DNA from 2 places in the Acidovorax sp. LjRoot194 genome. Region 2 is predicted to be linked to the other one. Evidence: riboswitches for the same ligand, from Rfam matches in the RefSeq annotation. Region 2 holds a riboswitch; the other holds the start of a gene.
The links. A riboswitch is a leader RNA that binds a small molecule or an ion and turns the genes downstream of it on or off. The one in region 2 is predicted to bind glycine.

Region 1 (5,601 bases), 2.7 Mb from region 2:
TGGCGCAGCTGGGCATCCGCGCCGTGCTGCTCGACCGCGCGCCGCGCGACCATGAAGGCCCCTGGGCCACCACCGCGCGCATGGAAACCCTGCGCTCGCCCAAAGAGCTGACGGGCCCTGCGCTGGGCCTGCCCAGCCTGACCTTTCGTGCCTGGTTCGAAGCGCAATGGGGGCGTGCCGCCTGGGCTGCGCTCGACAAGATTCCGCGCCTGCAGTGGATGGACTACCTGCGCTGGTACCGCCGCGTGACCGGGGCCGACGTGCGCAACGAGCATGCTGTCACCGCCCTGCGCCCGCGGGCCGATGCGCTGGTGGAGGTGGACGTGCAAAGCACCGGCGGCCCCCGCACATGGCTCGTGCGCCGCGTGGTGCTGGCCACCGGCCGCGACGGCCTCGGCGGCCCGCAGATCCCGGCCTTCATGCAGGGCGTGGACCGCAGCCGCTGGGCGCATTCGTCGGACGTGCTCGACTACGCCACGCTGCGCGGCCTGCGCGTGGGTGTGGTGGGCGCGGGTTCATCCGCCATGGACAGCGCGGCCACGGCGCTCGAGAGCGGCGCCGCCAGCGTGGACCTGCTGGTACGCCGCGCCGATCTGCCCCGCATCAACAAGTCCAAGGGCTCCGGCGTGCCGGGCCTCACCCACGGCCACTACGACCTGCCCGATGCATGGCGGTGGCGCCTGCGCCACTACATCAACGTGCAGCAGGTGCCGCCGCCGCACGGCAGCACGCTGCGCGTGTCGCGCCACCCCAATGCGCATTTCAACCTGGGCTGCCCGGTGGAGCGTGTGGAGCAGCAGGGCAACACCCTGCGCGTGGCCACGCCCAAGGGCACCTTCGTGCTCGACTTCCTCATCGTCTCCACCGGGTTTGCCATCGACTGGCTGCAAAAGCCCGAGTTCGCGCACATCGCACCGCACGTGCGCGCCTGGAGCCAACGGTATCAGCCTGCACCGGGCGACGAGGACCAGGAGCTGGCCGACTCGCCCGACCTGGGCCCGGTGTTCGAGTTCCAGCCAAAGACCCCCGGCAGCTGCCCGGGCCTGGAACGCATCCACTGCTTTTGCTACCCCGCAGCGCTGTCGCACGGCACGGTGTCGGGCGACATACCGGCCATCAGCGATGGCGCGCGGCGGCTGGCCCAAGGGCTGGCCAGCCTGTTCTACCGCGAAGACGTCGAGCAGCACTTTGCCAACCTGCAGGCCTATGCCGAGCCCGAACTGGTGGGCGACGAATGGACGGCGGCTGATACGGCGCAGCGCGTCGAGCAGCTGCAGACCCAGCCCCACGTCTCGCCGAACGCCCAGCCCCTGCCCCAACCCGACCGCGCCTGACGCGCCCGGCCGCCTGCGCGCGGCCTCCTCTTCTGGATTGCACACCCCATGACCACCATCCCTGACACCACTGCCACCACGTCCAGCGAAGACACCATCGACACCCTGCTCGCCCTCACGCCCGAGCGGCCCGCGTTCGCCACGCGCCACGCGCGCGACAAGGTGGCCGTGGCCACGCAGGGCTGCTACGACGCCCTGTTCAGCGCCGACCTGTCCGGCACGCTGACCCACACCGAGCGCCTGTGGGTGGCCAGCGATATCGCCGAGGCCAGCGGCATGCCCGTGCTGGCAGCGCATTACCGCGACCAGGTGCTCAAAAGCACCGCCCATACCGTGCTCTCGCAGCCGCTGCAGGAATTGCTGCAACACCCCGGCAGCACGCCCACCGATGCGCGCCTGCAGGCGGTGGCCCAGTTCACCCGCACGCTCGCCACCCACCCGGACCGCAGCGACCGCGCCGCCCTGCTGGCCCTGCCCGCCGCCGGCCTGTCGGTGGCGGACACGGTGCTGCTGGCGCAGCTCATCGGTTTCGTGACGTACCAGCTGCGCTTGGTGGCGGGCTTGGCGGCGCTGGACGCGCTGGGTGGCGAAGGCGATGCGCCGCCCGCACCGGACACCGCCGAGGCCGCGCCCTTCGTGCACCCTGCCAACCTGCCCGCCCCCGGCGAACCGCTGCGCCTGAACGGCTACACCAGCGAGACGCTGGGCTGGGCCTCGTGGCTGGAGGTGGTGGACCCCGCCACCGCCACGCCCGAGCAGCAGGCGGTGCTGGACCTGAGCCACCCCAAGGCGCGCAGCTCGGATTTTTACCTGCTGCTGGTGCACCAAGCCCGTGTGCTGTCGGAGCGCTCGCAGGCCTTCAACGCCATCATGTACGCGCCCGGCGGCCTCTCCCGCGCCGAGCGCGAGGTCGCCAGCACGGCGGTGTCTCGCGCCAACGGCTGCGTGTACTGCGCCTCGGTGCACGCCCAGCGCTTCGAGCAGCTGGCGCGGCGCAACGACGTGATGGCGCAGATCTTTGCCGACCCCGACCAGGCGGGCACCAACGCCCGCGAGCGCGCCATCGTGCAGGCCGCGCTGGCGCTGACGCGCAGCCCCGGCAGTTTCAGTGCGCAGCACCTGCAGCCGCTGCGCGCGGCGGGCCTGTCGGACCTGGATATCCTGGACGCGCTGCACGCGAGCGCCCTGTTCGCCTGGGCCAACCGCCTCATGCTCAACCTGGGCGAGGCCGTCTTCCCGCAGGGCGCCTGAACCGCTTCGGGCCGGCTTCAGCGGTCCGTTGCATCAGCAAACGTTGCGGTGCATTAGCGCTCGCGGCCCGGCCATGTGCGCGGGGCCGCCCCTAGAATCCGCCCAGCAGGAGAGCACGGCGGGCACCACCCGCTGCTGCACCGAAGGCGCAAACTCCCATACACGCTCAGGTCCCGTACTGCCCATTCATCAAAGCCGTCTGGAGAGCCGCCCCACCCCTTATCGGCGTGGTGGCGCACCGAAGGAGCAAACCGCACGCCATGTGGGCGCGGCGGTGAATCTCTCAGGTACCAAGGACAGGGGGAGCGGCAGCCTGGCAGACGTGCGCCAGCTGCATTGCTATTGAATTCATAGCTGGTAGCGCACGCCTGGCAGGCGGTAGACCTTCAAAAGGTTCTGAACCATGCGCGTGATCGTTCTTGGCGCCGGCTTGCTCGGCGTGACTTCGGCTTACTTCCTCTCGCAACTCGGCCACGACGTGACCGTCATCGACCGCCAGGGCGCGCCCGGCGCCGAGACCAGCTTTGCCAACGGCGGGCAGATCTCGGTGAGCCACGCCGAGCCCTGGGCCAACCCGAGCGCACCGCTCAAGGTGCTGCAGTGGCTGGGCCAGGAAGACGCGCCGCTGCTGTTCCGCCTGCGCGCCGACATGCGCCAGTGGCTCTGGGGCCTGGCCTTTCTGCGCAACTGCACGCCGGCGCGCACGCGCCACAACATCGAGCAGATCGTGAGCCTGGGCACCTACAGCCGCAGCGTGCTGCAGCAGCTGCGCGCGGCCACCGGACTCCAGTACGACCAGCGCACGCAGGGCATCCTGCACTTCTATACCAATGCCAAGGAGTTCGACGGCGCCCTGGCCCCCGCCGAGCAGATGCGCGCCCTGGGCTGCGAGCGCCAGGTCATCAGCGCCGACGAGGCCGTGCGCATCGAGCCGGCCCTGGCCCATATCCGCCCACAGCTCGCGGGCGCCACCTTCACCGCCGAGGATGAATCGGGCGACGCGAACCAGTTCACGCGCGCGCTGGCCGCCCTCTGCGAGGCGGCGGGCGTGCAGTTCCGGCTGGGCCACCACATCACCGCGCTGCGCGAGGCCGGGGGGCGCATCGACCATGTGGAGGTGACCACGCCCGAAGGCCGCTTCGAGCGCGTGCAGGGCGATGCCTTTGTGCTGGCCATGGGCTCGTTCAGCCCGCTGCTGGCGCAGCCGCTGGGCATCCGCCTGCCGATCTACCCGGCCAAGGGCTATTCGGTGACCATGCCGGTGAAGGATGCGGCCAAGGCCCACCAGGTGAGCCTGACGGACGACGAGTTCAAGCTCGTGTTCTCGCGCTACACCAGCGCGCAGGGCGACCGGCTGCGCATCGCAGGCACGGCGGAATTGAACGGCTACGACCGCCACCTGAACCCAGTGCGCTGCGACGCCATCGTGCGCCGCGTGGAGCAGCTCTTCCCCGGCGCGGGCGACGCCAGCCAGGCGCAGTTCTGGACCGGCCTGCGCCCCGCCACGCCGAGCAACGTACCGCTGATCGGCAAGACGAAACTCGCCAACCTGTTTCTCAACACCGGCCACGGCACGCTGGGCTGGACGCACGCCTGCGGCTCAGGCCAGGCGCTGGCCGACATCGTGAGTGGGCGGGTGCCGCAGGTGGACTTCGACTTTCAAGGCCTGGAGCGCAGCCCGCGCCCTGCGGCGCTGCTGCCGACGCGCACCACGGCCTGAGCACAGAATGACCACGGCGCGCGGCCCGTTGAGGCCGCGCGGCAGTCCTGTACGGCCATGAAAAAGCACTGAGGGCTACAACCGAATGCCGCCGTACCTCGTCTACTTGGCAGCCCCGGTGGCATGCGCCACAAAGCTCGCCACGGCCTTCATGTCCTTCTCGCTCATGCGCTCGGCATACGACGGCATCACGCCGATGCCCGCCTTCAATGCCCGCAGCACGCGCGGCGCATCGGGCTTGAGCTCGTCGAGCACGGGGCCCACCTGGCCTTCGGCACCGGCGGCCTGCAGCGTGTGGCACACGGCGCAGGCGGGCTGGATCTTGGTGAACAGCTCTTTGCCGCGCGCCAGCTCGGCGGCATCGGCGGCCCAGCTGGTGCCTGTCGACAGCAACAGCAATGCCAATGCGAGGTCGCGCCCCAAAGCCAGTGCCGCCGTGGATCTGGCTGCGCCAGTCCACCGGTGGCGTCTCCCTCCAGGGGGGAAGGCGCGCAGCGCCTCAGGGGGGAGCTTTTTCATGCTGCCGTGATCGTCACGGCGTGGTCGCGCCAGCTGGCGTTGTTGTAGCCGCCGACGTTCTCGTCACGCTGCTCACCCTGCACCGTGCCTGCCATGTCGGTGGCGCGGCTGGCCAGTACATGGGTGCCCGCGCCCAGTTGCACGGGCAGCACGAACTGGCGCCAGGCGAACTTGCCCAGGTCGGGGCCGATGAGGCGTGCGGCCTGCCAGGTCTTGCCGCCGTCCACCGACACCTCCACGCCCTTGACGGCCTGCGTGCCGCCAAAGGCCACGCCGTGCACCTGCACCAGGCCGGCCTTGAGCGTGCCCTTCTCGGGCAGCGGGCCGTTGATCCAGGACTTCACACCCATCTCCCACACCGAGGGCTGGTCGGGCGCGGCCTTGGTGCCGGGGGGCGACATGCGGTAGCCGTGCGACATGATGCGTGCCTGCGACTGCGCGCTGGTGAACGCCACGCGCTTGACGTACTTGATGTTGTTCACGCCCTGGTAGCCCGGCACCACCAGCCGCAGCGGGCCGCCGTGGGCCAGCGAGATGGGCTCGCCATTCATCTCCCAGGCCAGCAGTGCATCGTCGGTGGCCTTGACGGGCACCGAGCGCTCCACCAGCACGGACAGCGGGTCCACGCCCTCAGGCAGCTTCTCGCCGCCCGTGCCGGTCAGGTACACCGCGCCATCGGCCAGCCCGCCCAGGGCCGCCACCACATTGCGCAGCGGCACGCCGCTCCACACCACGCAGCCCGCCGCGCCCACGGCCCAGGGCGTGCCGCTGGGCTTG
Region 2 (5,601 bases):
ACATATACAGGAGACACCATGCAACTGACTTCTCTCGCCGCGGGCCTGGGCCTTGCGTTCGGCTTGATCGCCACGGCCGGCGCGCAGACCACGACGCTCAAGATCGGCTACGCCACGGCGCCCGATTCGCACTATGGCGTGGGCTCCAAGGTGTTCTGCGATGAAGTCGAAAAAGGCACGCAGGGGCGCTACAAGTGCCAGTACTTTCCCAACTCGGCGCTGGGCGGCGAGCGCGAGCAGATCGAGGCCATCCAGCTCGGCACGCAGGACCTGGTGAACACCTCCACCGGCCCTGTGGGCAACTTCGTGCCCGAAGTGAAGATCGTGGACATTCCGTTCCTGTTCCGCGATTACGACCATGCACGCAAGGTGATGGACGGCCCCATCGGCCAGGACATCCTGACCAAGTTCCCGAGCAAGGGCATCATCGCGCTGGCCTGGACCGAAAACGGCTTTCGCCACATGACCAACAGCAAGCGCGACATCGTCAAGCCCGAGGACGCCAAGGGCCTGAAGATGCGCACCATGGAGAACAAGGTGCACATGGACGGCTACCGCACCTTCGGCATCCTGCCCACGCCCATGGCCTTCCCCGAGCTGTTCGGTGCCATGCAGCAGGGCACGGTGGACGGCCAGGAGAACCCTATCCCGGTGATCCTGTCGGCCAAGTTCTCGCAGGTGCAAAAGCACCTGTCGCTGACCGGCCACGTGTACTCGCCCGCGCTTCTGCTGCTCTCGCCCAAGGTGTGGAACAAGCTCAACGATGCCGACAAGAAGGTCTTCACCGACGCCGCCAAGAGCGCTTCGGTGGCGCAGCGCAAGAAGGTCAACGACGATGAGAACAACGGCATAGCGCTGCTTGAATCGCAAGGCATGAAGGTCACGAAGACGGTGGACGGCGCAGCCTTCCGCGAAGCGCTCAAGCCGGCGTATGTGGGCTATGCCAAGGAGTTCGGGGCCGACAACATCAAGAAGATCCAGGACGTTCGTTAACCCGAGCAGACAAACTCCAACCGTTCACGCTGAGCCTGTCGAAGCGCCGCGCAAGGCTTCGACAAGCTCAGCCCGAACGGTTTTTTTTCGCTTTCAGCCAGAACCGAGAACAACACCGTGAAAGCCTTCGAACGCTATTTCCTTGCCGCCAACCGCTGGGCGCTGATCCTGCTGCTGGCGGCCATGTCGATCATCATCTTCACCAACGTGGTCATGCGCTACGTAACCCACAACTCGCTGGAGTGGGCTGAAGAGGTCTCGCGCCACATGATGATCTGGCTGACCTTCCTGGGCGCGGGCCCGGTGCTGCGCTACGGCGGCCACATTGCGGTGGAGAACCTGCAGGACGCCCTGCCCCGCGCCGGCGGCATTGCCATCCGCGCGGTGGTGGCCGCGCTGCTGTTCGCTTTCTTCGGCTTCATGGTCTGGTACGGCTGGCTGTACATGCAGCGCACCATGTTCCAGATGACGGCCGTGACGCAGGTGCCCTTCGCCTACATCTACAGCGCCATGCTGATCGGCGGGGTGTTGCTCATCGTGCACTTTGCGTTCGTCGTGCGTGGCTATGTGCTCGACCGCACCTTCGCGGCCGATGAGCACTTCGACGCTAATGCGAGTGCCTCCCTATGAGCGCGTCCATCATCCTCATCGTTTCGGCCTGCCTGTTCCTGGCCATCGGCGTGCCGGTGGCGTTTGCCCTGGGCCTGGCCACCGCGGCCACGCTGATCCTGGCCGAGAGCTACCCGCTGATGGTGCTGCTCAAGGAGACCTTCACCGGCATCGACAGCTTTCCGCTGATGGCCGTACCGTTCTTCATTCTGGCGGCCGAGCTCATGAGCGGCGGGTCGTTGACCGAGGTACTGCTGCGCTTCGCAGGCCAGTTTGTGGGCCACAAGCGTGGCGGGCTGGGCTACACCAACGTGGTGTCGCTGACGTTCTTTTCGGGCATCTCGGGCTCGGCGCTGGCCGATGCGGCCGGCCCGGGCTCGATGCTGATCCGCATGATGGACAGGGCGGGCTACGACCGTTCGTATGCAGCGGCGCTCACCGCGTCCACTGCCATCGTGGGGCCCATCATTCCGCCGTCCATCATCATGATCATCTATGCGCTGCAGGATGAAACGGTGTCGGTGGGTGCGCTGTTCGTGGCCGGCCTGCTGCCGGGCCTGCTGATCGCGGTGGCCATGTGCATCGTGAACTTCCATGTGTCGAAGAAGCGCAACTACAAGGGCGACGGCAAGATGCCGCCCATGGCCGAGATCCTGACCACCACCTGGAAGGCGCTGCCCGCCATCTTGCTGCCCGTGGTGATCCTGGGCGGCATGCGCGCGGGCTGGTTCACGCCCACCGAGGCCTCGGTCGTGGCCGTGTTCTACGCGCTGGTGTGCGGCAAGTTCGTCTACCGCACGCTGCAGTGGAAGGCGCTGCCTGACATCCTCGCGCGCTCGGCCCTGCTGTCGGCGTCGGTGCTGATCATCATCGGGCTGTCGGCCGCATTCGCGTGGATTTTGACCATCGAGGGCATTCCGCAGCAGATGGCCGAGTGGCTCATCAGCATGAACCTGTCGCCCTGGATGTTCCTCATCATCGTCAACATCTTCCTGCTGCTGTTCGGCATCTTCATCGAGCCGCTGCCGGGGGTGATGGTGCTTGCGCCCATCCTCGCGCCCGTGGCAGTGAAGCTGGGCGTGGACCCGGTGCACTTTGCGATGATCGTGATCTACAACCTCACGCTCGGGATGATCACGCCTCCGGTCGGAGGGCTACTCTTCGTCACCTGCAACGTCTCGCGCGTGCCGATGTCGCAACTGGTGCGCGAGCTGGTGCCCTTCCTGTGGGCGCATGGCGTGGTGCTGGTGATGCTGACCTTCATCCCGCAACTGTCCACCTGGCTGCCGAAGGTGTGGGGGTTCATCAAGTAGCGGGGCTTTCCAGCGGGGGTGCCACGCGCCAGCGGATATACTGGCGCCCGTCAGGAGAGAGCCCCCTTCGCGGGGGCCGCCGAAGGCGCAGGGACAACCCGAACGCTCAGGCAAAAGGACTGGCAACCGCCCGCAGTGATGCGGGCGTTTCCTTGCTGGAGAGAGATGGACCGCCGGGCACACCATACCCACCGCGGCACCCATCCACCGAAGGAGCAAGCCGCACGGCCAGCCAGGGCGCTGCGGTGAATCTCTCAGGTAAAGCGGACAGCAGGGCAAATACCGTGGCCTGGTACAGGCTGCGGCTTTCATTTGCCTTGTCCTGAGAAGCCCGCCATGTCAGCCACCGCTCCCCTGCTCACCACGCCCCTGAACGCACTGCACATCGAGCTGGGCGCCCGCATGGTGCCGTTCGCCGGCTATTCCATGCCCGTGCAGTACCCGGCCGGCCTCATGGCCGAGCACCTGCACACCCGCACCGCAGCGGGGCTGTTCGATGTCTCCCACATGGGCCAGCTCAAGCTCGTCGGCCCGGACGCTGCGGCCGCCTTCGAAACCCTGATGCCGGTCGATGTGATCGACCTGCCCGTGGGCAAGCAGCGCTACGGCCTGCTGCTGACCGATGAGGGCACGGTCATCGACGACCTGATGTTCTTCAACCAGGGCACGGTCGAAGGCGAGCCCACCCTGTTCGTCATCGTCAACGGCGCCTGCAAGGTGGGCGACATCGCCCACATAGAGGCCCGCATCGGCCAGCGCTGCCAGGTGGTGCCCATGCCCGACCATGCGCTGCTGGCGCTGCAAGGCCCGCAGGCGGTCACCGCCCTCGCCCGCCTGGCGCCGGGTGTGGACCAGCTGGTGTTCATGACCGGCGGCGCGTTCGACATTGCGGGCTGCGACTGCTTCGTCACCCGCAGCGGCTACACCGGCGAAGACGGCTTTGAAATCTCGGTGCCCGCAGCCCAGGCCGACACCCTGGCGCGCGCACTGCTGGCCCAGCCCGAAGTCAAACCCATCGGCCTGGGCGCGCGCAACTCGCTGCGCCTGGAAGCGGGCCTGTGCCTGTACGGCAACGACATCGACACCACCACCACCCCGCCCGAAGCGGCCCTGAACTGGGCCATCCAGAAGGTGCGCCGCACCGGCGGCGCACGGGCGGGGGGCTTTCCGGGCGCGGACAAGATCCTCGCGCAGATCGACAACCCCGCCACCCTGCAACGCAAGCGCGTCGGCCTCGTGGCGCTGGAACGCGTGCCCGTGCGCGAGCACACCGAACTGCAGAGTACCGACGGCCAGAAGATCGGCGAAGTCACGAGCGGCCTGCTCGGCCCCACGGTGAACGAGCCCGTGGCCATGGGCTACGTCGTCCCTGAATTCGCGGCCATCGGCACGCGCTTGAACGCCATCGTGCGCGGCAAGGCCGTGCCGATGGAGGTGCGTGCCATGCCTTTCACCCCCGCGCGCTACTACCGCGGCTGAACCACCGCATTCGTTTGCCGCGCATTGCATCGCCTGCGCCCCAGCCCGGCTACAGTGGCAGCTGGCATCGGCACTTTTTTAGACAACCCTTTTTCTGGAGCCCCCATGACTGTCAAGTATTCCAAGGACCACGAGTGGATCGACATCTCTGACCACGAAGCCGCCACCGTCGGCATCACGCTGCATGCGCAGGACGCGCTGGGCGACGTGGTGTTCGTGGACCTGCCCGCCGTCGGCACCACCTTCACCCAGGGTGAAGTGGCCGGCGTGGTCGAGTCCGTCAAGGCCGCGGCCGACGTGTACATGCCCGTCACCGGCGAGATCGTCGAAGTGAACGAGGCGCTGCGCGCCGACCCGTCCCTGGCCAACAGCGACCCGATGGGCGCTGGCTGGTTCTTCAAGGTCCACGTGACCGACATGACGCAGTTCGACGCGCTCATGGACGAGCCGGCCTACGCCGAGTTCGCCAAGAACGCCTGATCGGACTGCCCCTCCCTTCGCGGCCCGGCAGCCACCTGCCGGGCCATGTGTCCCCGCCCTTGCCGCCGCCGCCGATGACCTCCCAAGCCCCCCTGCCCTCCCTCGCCGCGCTCGAGAACGCCACCGAATTCCTGCCCCGCCACATCGGCATCGACGCTGCGGATGAAACCCACATGCTGTCGGTGATCGGCGAGGCCTCGCGCAGCGCCCTCATCGAAAGCATCGTGCCGCGCTCCATCGCGCGCACCACGCCCATGGACCTGCCCCTGCCCGTCACCGAAGCGGCAGCGCTGGCCGAGCTCAAGGCGATTGCGGGCAAGAACAAGGTCCTGCGCAGCTTCATCGGCCAGGGCTACTACGGCACGCACACGCCGGGCGTCATCCTGCGCAACATTCTGGAGAACCCCGCCTGGTACACCGCCTACACGCCCTACCAGGCCGAGATCTCGCAAGGCCGTATGGAGGCCTTGGTCAACTTCCAGACCATGGTGTGCGACCTGACCGGCATGCCCATTGCCAACGCATCCATGCTGGACGAAGCCACCGCCGCCGCCGAGGCCATGACCCTGGCCAGGCGCTCAGTCAAATCCAAGAGCAATGTCTTCGTGGTGGCGGGCGACGCGCACCCTCAGACCATCGAAGTCATCCAGACCCGCGCCAAGCCCCTGGGCCTGGAAGTGCGCCTGGCCAACTCAGCCGAGGAATGGAACGACCTGCTGGCCGGCGA

Region 1: it holds a riboswitch for glycine, as region 2 does, so the genes downstream of both, ACSQ3N_RS23720 (D-amino acid dehydrogenase) here and gcvT (glycine cleavage system aminomethyltransferase GcvT) in region 2, are expected to answer to the same signal.

Annotation. Positions count from the first base shown of each region.
Region 1 is NZ_CAXUQB020000001.1:5,242,243-5,247,843, forward strand. It holds gene ACSQ3N_RS23710 (NAD(P)-binding domain-containing protein) at 1-1,334, shown strand, start outside; gene ACSQ3N_RS23715 (CMD domain-containing protein) at 1,383-2,585, shown strand; glycine riboswitch at 2,775-2,895, shown strand; gene ACSQ3N_RS23720 (D-amino acid dehydrogenase) at 2,989-4,305, shown strand; gene ACSQ3N_RS23725 (c-type cytochrome) at 4,408-4,824, opposite strand; gene ACSQ3N_RS23730 (sulfite oxidase) at 4,821-5,601, opposite strand, start outside.
Region 2 is NZ_CAXUQB020000001.1:2,589,196-2,594,796, reverse strand. It holds gene ACSQ3N_RS11630 (TRAP transporter substrate-binding protein) at 19-993, shown strand; gene ACSQ3N_RS11625 (TRAP transporter small permease) at 1,111-1,623, shown strand; gene ACSQ3N_RS11620 (TRAP transporter large permease) at 1,620-2,915, shown strand; glycine riboswitch at 2,957-3,047, shown strand; glycine riboswitch at 3,061-3,196, shown strand; gene gcvT (glycine cleavage system aminomethyltransferase GcvT) at 3,252-4,394, shown strand; gene gcvH (glycine cleavage system protein GcvH) at 4,500-4,874, shown strand; gene gcvP (aminomethyl-transferring glycine dehydrogenase) at 4,949-5,601, shown strand, end outside.